One region of the Agathobaculum faecis genome, then DNA from elsewhere that is predicted to be linked to it. Evidence: riboswitches for the same ligand, from Rfam matches in the RefSeq annotation. Region 1 holds a riboswitch; each other region holds the start of a gene.
What was found. A riboswitch is a leader RNA that binds a small molecule or an ion and turns the genes downstream of it on or off. The one in region 1 is predicted to bind FMN.
Positions count from the first base shown of each region.

Region 2: another riboswitch for FMN. It lies ahead of H8S45_RS01310 (ECF transporter S component); the one in region 1 lies ahead of ribD (bifunctional diaminohydroxyphosphoribosylaminopyrimidine deaminase/5-amino-6-(5-phosphoribosylamino)uracil reductase RibD).
Region 3: another riboswitch for FMN. It lies ahead of H8S45_RS13995 (MATE family efflux transporter); the one in region 1 lies ahead of ribD (bifunctional diaminohydroxyphosphoribosylaminopyrimidine deaminase/5-amino-6-(5-phosphoribosylamino)uracil reductase RibD).

Region 1 covers NZ_JACOPL010000003.1:94,022-97,292, reverse strand. Annotated here, with positions in the region: gene H8S45_RS03960 (ammonium transporter) at 1-662, shown strand, start outside; FMN riboswitch at 817-944, shown strand; gene ribD (bifunctional diaminohydroxyphosphoribosylaminopyrimidine deaminase/5-amino-6-(5-phosphoribosylamino)uracil reductase RibD) at 1,099-2,196, shown strand; gene H8S45_RS03950 (riboflavin synthase) at 2,178-2,819, shown strand; gene H8S45_RS03945 (bifunctional 3,4-dihydroxy-2-butanone-4-phosphate synthase/GTP cyclohydrolase II) at 2,841-3,271, shown strand, end outside.
Region 2 covers NZ_JACOPL010000001.1:266,455-269,725, reverse strand. Annotated here, with positions in the region: gene holA (DNA polymerase III subunit delta) at 1-566, shown strand, start outside; gene H8S45_RS01315 (toprim domain-containing protein) at 563-1,174, shown strand; FMN riboswitch at 1,220-1,352, shown strand; gene H8S45_RS01310 (ECF transporter S component) at 1,442-2,059, shown strand; gene H8S45_RS01305 (metallophosphoesterase) at 2,130-2,975, shown strand; gene H8S45_RS01300 (HAD family hydrolase) at 3,060-3,271, opposite strand, start outside.
Region 3 covers NZ_JACOPL010000019.1:18,316-21,586, reverse strand. Annotated here, with positions in the region: gene H8S45_RS14000 (Mov34/MPN/PAD-1 family protein) at 1-1,300, opposite strand, end outside; FMN riboswitch at 1,592-1,702, shown strand; gene H8S45_RS13995 (MATE family efflux transporter) at 1,849-3,228, shown strand.

The DNA.
Region 1 (3,271 bases):
CGCTGGCCATCCAGGCGCTCGGCATGGCCGTGGTGATCGCGTGGGTCGCGGTCACGATGACCGTGGTGTTCCAGATCATCAAGCATACGGTCGGCCTGCGCGTCAGCGAGGCCGAAGAGATCATGGGCCTTGACAAGCCCGAGCACGGCCTGCCCTCCGCCTATGCGGACTTTATGCCGGTGGTTCCGTCCGTGCTGGGTACCAAGGCGGCGCAGGACGACACAGGGGAAGCGGCTGCGGCCGCGGCCGCGCCCGCTCAGGCGGTGCCGGTCACTAAGATTACATCCGAAGCGTCCAGCGGCGGACACAAGCTGAGCAAGGTGGTCATCCTTGCCAAGCAGTCCAAATTCGAGGTGCTGAAAAACGCGATGAACGAGATCGGCATTGCGGGCATGACCGTGACCAATGTGGTCGGTTGCGGCACGCAGAAAGGCGCGCCCGAGTACTACCGCGGCGCGGAGGTGGACGTGACGCTGCTGCCCAAGATCAAGATGGAGATCGTGGTATCCAAGGTGCCGGTCGAGACTGTGATCGAAACGGCCAAAAAGGTGCTGTACACCGGCCACATCGGCGACGGAAAGATATTTGTGTACGATGTGGAAAACGCGGTCAAGGTGCGCACGGGCGCGGAGGGCTACGACGCGCTGCAGTACGACGACTGATCGAGGGGAACAAGCCGGAACAGTGGGACAGGGCGGCTGCTCTGTCTCACTTTCTGCAGAAACCGGAGGCCAGATGAAAATTTATGCTTGCATTTTGTGGGGAAGGGTGTATACTGAAAGAGCAGAAAGCTTTCTGCAGGAAAACCGAATAAACAGATTTCTTCAGGGCAGGGTGCAATTCCCTACCGGCGGTACAGCCCGCGAGCGGACGCCTTTCCGGCGGAAGCATGACTCGGTGGAACTCCGAGGCCGACAGTATAGTCTGGATGAAAGAAGAAAGTGTGAAAGCAAAAGGGGGATGCCCCTTTGTTTGATTCGCTTGTTTACCGTCCTGAAACGTCGCGCGGCGTTTCAGGATTTTTTGTTTGGCGGCGCGCCATATATGTCCCGGAAGTCTGCGGCTTTCGGGACATTTTTTATTGGGAGATGATGCCGTTTGCAAGAGGAGCTTCTGATGCGCAGGGCGCTCGAGCTGGCGCGGCGCGGTGCGGGACGGGTCAGCCCGAATCCGATGGTGGGCTGTGTGATCGCCCGCGGCGGGCGCGTGATCGGCGAGGGATGGCATGAGACGTGCGGCGGGCCGCATGCGGAGCGAAATGCGCTGGCTGCCTGCACGGAGGACCCCGCGGGTGCGACGCTGTATGTCACGCTGGAGCCTTGCTGCCACTGGGGCCGCACGCCGCCCTGCACGGACGCGATTTTGGAGCGGGGTATCGCCCGCGTGGTGGTCGGATGCACGGACCCTAATCCGCTCGTCGACGGGAAAGGGGTGCGCCTGCTGCGCGAGGCGGGCGTGGAGGTCGAGACCGGCGTGCTGGAACAGGAGTGCTGGCGGCTGAATGAAGTGTTTTTCCACTTTATCCAGCACCGGACGCCGTTTGTCGTGTATAAATACGCGATGACGCTGGACGGCAAGACTGCGTCCGCTTCGGGCGACAGCCGTTGGGTGAGCGGGGAGGCCGCACGGTGCAGAGTGCATGAGGTGCGCGGGCAGCTTTCCGCAATCATGGTGGGCGTGGACACGGTGCTGGCGGACGATCCGCTGCTCACCTGCCGCATACCTGGCGGGCGTGATCCGCTGCGCATTGTGTGCGACAGTCGGGCGCGCACACCGCTGGACAGCCGCCTGATCCAAAGCGCGGGCGAGATACCGACCATAATCGCGGCAGTCGGCTGGAATGAGCGGGCTGCCGCGCTCAAAAAGGCGGGCGCGCAGATCCTGCTCTGCGGGGAGCGGGATGGACGGGTCGATCTGCGCGAGCTGATGCGGCAGCTCGGCGCGCGCGGCGTGGACAGTATCCTGCTGGAGGGCGGCACGACGCTGGCGTTCGCCGCGCTGGAAGCCGGCATCGTCCGCAAGGTGCAGGCGTATATCGCGCCCAAGCTGCTCGGCGGTAGCACGGCCAGGACGCCGGCCGGCGGGCAGGGGCTTGCTCGGATGGCAGATGCGTGGCGTCTGACCGGTCTGACCGCCGAGCCGGTTGGAGAGGACTTTTTGTTGGAGGGATACCTGCCATGTTCACAGGACTTGTAGAGGAGGTCGGGCGCGTCGAACGCATCGCGCACGGCGCGCGGGGCGCGCGGCTGATGATTGCGGCCGATGCCGTGCTCGCGGGGACACGGTGCGGCGACAGTATAGCGGTAAACGGCGTATGCCTGACGGCTGCGGAGCTGGATGGGCGGACGTTTACCGCGGACGTGATGGCAGAAACCCTGCGCCGCTCTGACTTGGGGGAGCTGCGCGCGGGCGCGCCGGTCAACCTGGAGCGCGCGATGCCCGCGGACGGGCGGTTAGGCGGACACATCGTGTCCGGACATATCGACGGCACGGGGACGGTCGCGTCGCTCCTCCGCGAGGATAACGCGGTCTGGCTGTCGGTCAAGACGCCCACGGCTCTGCTGCGGTACATTGTGGAAAAGGGCTCGATTGCGATCGACGGCGTCAGCCTGACGGTCGCGCAGGTGGACGGACAGGGCTTTGCCGTGTCCATCATACCGCATACCGGCGCACAGACCACCCTGCTCGGCAAGCGGCAGGGCGAACGGGTGAATCTGGAATGCGATGTGATCGGCAAGTATGTGGAAAAGCTGCTTGCCCCGCATACCGCCCGGCAGACGGACGTCACTATGGAATTTCTCAGCCAACACGGCTTTTAACAGAAAGAGGGAGGCGGAATCATGCAGCAAAACTTTGCAACCATCGAACAGGCGCTTGACGAGCTGCGCGCCGGCCGGCTGATCATGGCGATCGACGATCCGGACCGCGAGAACGAGGGCGACCTGATCTGCGCGGCGGAATTTGCGACCACGGAGAACGTTAACTTTATGGCGACCCATGCCAAAGGGCTGATCTGCACGCCGATGAGCGCGGAAATCGCGGCTCGGCTCGGCTTTGAGCAGATGGTCAAGGTCAATACAGACAATCACCATACCGCGTTTACCGTTTCGGTCGATCATGTGGATACGTCAACCGGCATCTCCGCCGAGGAGCGCGGACTGACCTGCCGCGCGTGTGCGGATACGGCCGCAGGGCCGGCGGACTTCCGGAGGCCGGGCCATGTGTTCCCGCTGACCGCGCGCCGGGGCGGCGTGCTGACCCGCAACGGACA
Region 2 (3,271 bases), on a different contig from region 1:
GGGTCCGGTCGCTTGGCTGCACGATTACCTCGGATAACGCTTCATACCTGATATTCCTGTGCGGAAATTCGATGACCAATCTGGCCGGCGAAATCGATAAGGCGGCCGCGCATACGACAACAGGGGAGATCCGCAAATATAATATCGACGCGGTATGCTCGCCGGTTCTGGACGCGGTTATTTTCGATCTGACGGATGCGATCACGGCGGGTAAATTCGACAGGGCGGTTTCTCTGGTAGGCGAGCTGATTGCGCAAAAAAACAATGAGGTTATGATTTTCACGACCATTACGCGCCACATTCAGCGTCTATACGGCGCTAAGCTGTGTGAGAGCGCAAGGGGAGGGGAGCGGCTGCTGATGGAGCTGATCGGCTCCAAATCGCCGTACTATGCCCGACAGATACAGAATGCCGCGCGCCGCGTTTCACTCGACTGGCTGCGACAGGCGGCGTCTCTTTGCGCGCAGACGGATACCGCGCTGAAAGGGAGCGCTGTCGACCGGCAGAAGCAGATCGAGCTGACCCTGCTTGCGCTTGCATCCGCGCAGAAGGGGGAGCGTGCATGATCCGTATTCGGGAAGCGATCCTTGTAGAGGGACGATATGATATCAATACGCTCAAACAGGTGGTGGATACCGTTGTATTAGAGACCGGCGGCTTCCGTATCTTCCATGACAAGGACCGGCTGAAGCTGCTGCGGCGTATCGCGCAGGCACGCGGGTTGATTGTCCTGACGGATAGCGATGGAGCGGGCTTTGTGATCCGGAATTATCTGAAAGGCGTACTGCCTCGGGATCGCATCAAGCAGGCGTATGTACCGGATGTTTGGGGAAAGGAAAAACGCAAGCGGCACGCTTCCAAAGAGGGCAAACTCGGCGTCGAAGGAATGCGGCCGGATATTCTGTGCGACGCGCTGCGCAGGGCTGGTGCGACCTTTCTGGATGGGGAGGCGCAAAAAGGGAGGGATACCTCCGATAGCCCGATCACGAAAGCGGATTTCTATACATGGGGACTGACCGGTCGGACTGACAGTGCAGCGCGGCGGCAGCGGCTCCTGCAGGAGCTGGCGCTGCCCGCGCATATGACGGCCAACGCACTGCTGGAATTTATCAATGCAGTCGGAACACGGCAGGAAATTGAGGCTATCCTGCAGCATTTTTCTGAAAACCATTGACAAAACCATCCTAATTGACCTATAATAAAAGCGTAAATTAAATCAGTTCTGTTTCAGGGCGGAGTGAAAGTCTCCACCGGCAGTATACAGGGCGTTGTTCCTGATAGTCTGCGAGCCGCAAGGCATGATGGGTGTGAATCCCAACCGACGGTTATAGTCCGGATGAAAGAAACAGGTGTATCTCGGTACGTCTGCAAGCCCTTGGAGATTTCCAAGGGCTTTTTATTTACCCAACCAAACAGAACTCCTTACAAAGGAGACAGAACCATGACAAAAGCAAGCAAGATCACCTATACCGCCGTATTTGCGGCAATCGCTACCGTTCTTATGTATTTTGAATTCCCGATCCCGTTTATGCCGCCGTTTCTCAAAGTGGACCTTTCCGGAGCGGTGGTCCTGATCGGCGCGTTTATTTTTGGAATTGGCCCGGCGATTACCATGATCGGTATCAAGGATCTGATTCATTTAACACAGAGCCAAACGGCCGGTTCGGGAGAATTGGCGGATTTCCTGATGCTTTCCACCCTGGTGATTGTTGCTGTGTTGCTTTATCGCATGCACAAAAGCCGTAAATTTGCGGTTATCGGCTGCGCCGTCGGCGCGGTGGCCATGGCCTGCATGGGGATGCTGACCAACTATTTTCTCATTATTCCGTTTTATGTGAACGGAATGGGGTGGAATCTGGATGCGATATTCCAGATGTGCGCTGCGGTCAATCCTGCGATTGATGGGATGAGTGCATACTTGTTGTTTGGCATATTGCCGTTCAATCTGATTAAGGGGGTAATTTTGACGGTGATTACGATGCTGGCTTACAAAAAGCTTAGCGTATTTATTAAATCCAAACAGATTGACCTGCATCATAAAAGCCAGCAGGTGGGCTGAACCAAAAAGCGCGGAGGGGAGAGGACCTGCCGCGCTTTTTTAATAAATAAAGAAAAAAGGAGTCCCAGTAATGAAAAGAAAACGGATATTGTCCGCTGTCCTGATGTGCGCGGTCGGCGTGGGGATATGCGGCCTATATTGCGGATTGATGCCACGTCGCTATACGGTGTCAACGCCCAAACTCAACGCAGAGGAAAGGCTGCGAATCGTCATGCTTTCCGACCTGCACAGCTATGTTTACGGAAATGACCAGACACCGCTTCTTCGCAGGGTGAAGGAGCTGCAGCCGGATATTATCGCACTATGCGGCGATATTGTTGACGATAAACAACCGCAGGACGGCGCAAAGCTGCTGCTAAAACAGATTACAGAAATCGCGCCATGCTATTATGTATCCGGCAATCATGAATATTGGAGCAGTGAGCCGGAGCAGATATTCCGGATGATAGAGTCCTATGGAATACACGTCTTACATAATGAACGGGAGCGTATAACAGTGGACGGCCGAGAATATGTGATCTGCGGTGTGGATGATCCGGCAGCCTATGGCGACCGCGTGCCAAGCTCATATGGGAATGCAGCGTCCTACCGGAAAGCGCTGCAAAGTTTTGACGACCTGTTCAAGGATGATGCGTTTCATATCCTGCTGGCGCACCGTCCGGAATATATAGAGGAATACGCTGCGCATCCGTTTGATTTAACGCTTTGCGGTCATGCACACGGCGGCCAATGGAGAATCCCGTATATCATGAATGGTCTGATTGCGCCCAATCAAGGCTTTTTTCCGGAATACGCCGGTGGCCAGTATCAAATTGGTGCTATGACGGAAATTGTGGGACGCGGCCTGGTATTGGATTGGAAGCCCCGTGTTTTTAATCCGCCGGAGATTGTCGTCGTTGATATCGCTCCCCAATAGAGAGGGTGCTTTCTAAAAAGAAGATACATACAATTATACAAAAGAAAAGTTTTGTATAATTGAGGGAGGGTGAAAAGAAGCGCATCATGAATAATGCGCTTCCAAATATTCGACTACTGCGGCGACCGCATCCAGGTCATTCTCTCGGACATGGACGTCTGCCGCCTGTAATATCCCATCGTCCGCATTTGCTGGTGCAAAACCCAGATATGCTGCGTGGATCATATCCTCATCATTATAGCTGTCTCCAACGGCGAATATCCGGTCGTGCGGTATTCCGCAGTTTTGTGCGATCG
Region 3 (3,271 bases), on a different contig from region 1:
ACCGGTCCAGGCGGCCGATGACCATGTACAGGCGCGTGGCCTGTTCGTCTGCATCGTCTGTACGGGAAAAGCGGGCGGCCATCGTGTTATGCGAGTGCACGTCCATGACGTGCAGGTACCGCTCTGGGTCCGGCTGCTGCGAGAGGTCCGTCTCCACGCTGGCCTTGTCAATGCGCTGCGGCGGGACGTGCAGGACGTATTGGCGTCCCTGTCGGTCCCACAGTACATTGACCAGCGCCTCGACATCCCTGCCGCAGTCCACGCACACGCGCCGGAAAAATGCGATGATCTGCGCGAGCAGAGCCGCCGGGAGGCGGGGCAGGCTCATGCGAAAGCCTGACCGGACGCCCTCCAGCTCCGCAATATGCTGGGACGGCGCGATAAATGTGCCGATCCCGTTGCGGCGCATTTCGTATACCCTGCCGTCCTGTGCGGGGATGTATGCGATAGCCTTATCCGACTGCTCCGCCTGTTCTGTGCTGCAGAACAGCCCCTTGTAGCCTGGGAAGCGCAGCACGCCCTTTTTCTGGGCCGTGACCGTAGGCTTGACGGTACATACCGGATCCCTGTCCTTTTCCTTCAGCTTTTTCAGTGCGTCCTTAAATTTCCTGCCCTTTTCGATTTTGGCCTTTGTCTCGAAGATACTCGCGTCCGCGCTGGATACCCGCTCCGTGATACCGGCGTAGCCCACAGTCCAGGACACATGGCTGCGTGCTTCGAGCTCAGGGCAGTCCGCGGACATTTTGACGCGGAGCTGTTCAAAGGTCATGGCGGGGTCTGTGATATCCTCCCGGATAGAGCCGTACTCGAATACAGGGGCGGCGTTGGCCAGCCGTGCGAGGCGCGCCTCCACACCGTCCTCCGCGACCGCGCCAAACAGGTCTATGACCTGGCCGGCCGCGGGCTGCGGGGTGGGCGCTGCTGCAGGCTGCTGTACTGGTGCAGTGGGGGCTGCCTGCGTTACGGGGCCTGCTGTCTGTTGTACCGCCTGCGGTGCAGGAACGGGGCCTGTCTGCGGCGTTTGCTGCATACTGGGCTGCCCTGCGCGGTTCGGCACAGCCTGGGGTGGCTGCATCTGCGGCTGGGCCTGCTCCACCTGCTGGGGAATGGGCTGCGGCTGCGCTTCCGGAGCTGCGGCCGGCTGGCTTTCAACCGGCACTGGCTGGGGCTGCATCGTCTGCGCTGATGCGGGTATCTGATCCCCAAGGTCTAACGGCGGGAGTGCGGAACCGAAAAGCTCCTCCAGGCTATTTCCGGTCCCAGGATCCATTCCGTTCATGCTGTTGTTCTGTTCGCTCATAGTCTTTTTCCTCCATTCTCGGTTTTGACGCAAAAAAAGACCATACAGTATCCGATAGTGGATTCTGCATGGTCTAAGTCAGGTGATGAATCAAGTACGGAGCTGGTGTGCGGTCCAGACAGGCAGACTGCCTCCTGGGCGGGTTACTCTGACACGAATTACTCTGACCTGATTTCTCCTTTAATATAGCACGGCTTACCTGCTTTGGAAAGATGAAATGTTTTTACCCTTATTTAGGAAAATTTCCATTGACACAGGTGGGGAAGGTGTGCTATCCTAAAGCAAAAGAAATGCTTTCTTCGGAAACGAGGTATTCTCTACTGGCGGTCAAAGCCCGCGAGCCATGCGCTGATTCGGTGAAAGTCCGAAGCCAACAGTTGGTCTGGATGGGAGAAGAAAGAGGTTGCGGCGTGTCACGGGCGGCCTCCCATCCCCTTGTTGTCTGTAACGTGAGCTTGGGATGGCATCCGGCGGCCCTGAGATCAGGGGCGTATCCGGGTGCTTTTTGTTGCCCGTCTGCCCCGCCGTGGAAGAAAGGAGCGGGAGCTATGGAACAACCCCAACGGAAACAGAATCCTATAGAGACCGAACCCATCGGCCGTCTGATCTGTCGGTACTCGATCCCCACAGCCCTGACCCTGATGGTCAACTACTTGTATAACATTGTGGATCAGATCTTTGTCGGCCAGGGGGTGGGGGTTATGGGGATGGCCGCCACCAACGTGGCCTTTCCCCTGACCATTGTCACCATTGCCCTGGCACTGATGATCGGGGACGGCTGCGCGGCGAATATGAGCCTCTGCCTGGGCCGCCGGCAGCAAGAGGAGGCGGACCGGACCGCCAGCCATACCGTGACCCTGCTGGTGGCCGCGGGGGTTTTCCTAGCGGTGGGGGGAAGCCTGTTTGCCCGGCAGATTGTCCTGTTGTTCGGGGCCACGGAGACGGCCTTTCAGGCGTCTCTGGATTATACCCGGATCATCGTCTGGGGGCTGCCCTTCCTGCTCTTCAGCTCTGCTCTCACGGCCATCATCCGGGCGGACGGCAACCCCAAATACACCATGAAGTGCATGATTTTAGGGGCGGTGATCAACACGGTGCTGGACCCTGTTTTCATTTTCGGTCTGCACATGGGGGTGGTGGGGGCCGCCATTGCCACCGTCATTGGACAGGTGGCGGCCGGCGGTCTGTGCCTAGCCTATCTGCGGCGGCTTCAGTCGGTGCGGATTCGCCGGGCCTGGCTGCGTCCCACGGCGGCCCTCACGGGTCGGATTTTTAAGCTGGGCATCCCCAGTTTCCTCACGCAGATTATGACCGCTGCCGTCCAAGTGACCATGAACAACCTGATGACCCGGTATGGGGCCCAGACGGCCTATGGCGGGGATGTGGCGCTTTCGGTTTATGGCATGGTGATGAAGGTGTACCAGATTGCCCACGCCATGTTCGTGGGAGTGTCCTCAGCCACCCAGCCCATCAACGGCTACAATTTCGGCGCCAAACGGTATGACAGGGTGCGGGCCACCTACCGTATGGCGGCCACCATTGCGCTGGTGGTGTCTGTGGGCTGGTTTGCGGTCTATCAGCTCTTCCCCCGGGCCATTGGCACATTGTTTGTCTCAGGGGACCCAGTGTACCTAGATGCCTGCCAGCACATCTTCCGAGTTTACATGCTGGCCTTTTTCCTCTATGGGATTCACATGGCTACCGCCTCCTTTTTCCAGGGGATTGGGAAGCCCGTGCAGGCGCTGGCCATTCCCTTAATCCGGCAGGCTGTGGTGCTGATTCCCCTGGCACTGCTGCTGTCCCAGACCTTTGGCTTCAATGGGGCGCTTCTGGCAGCCCCCGTTGCCGACGTGGTTTCCTTTCTCCTCTCCCTGGTGTTGGTACTGCGGGAGTTCCGGCGTTGGAAAAAACAGGGTTGGCTCTCGTAAGCCGGTGGAGACGGAACCAAGCAACACACCGCGTCCCCCCTTC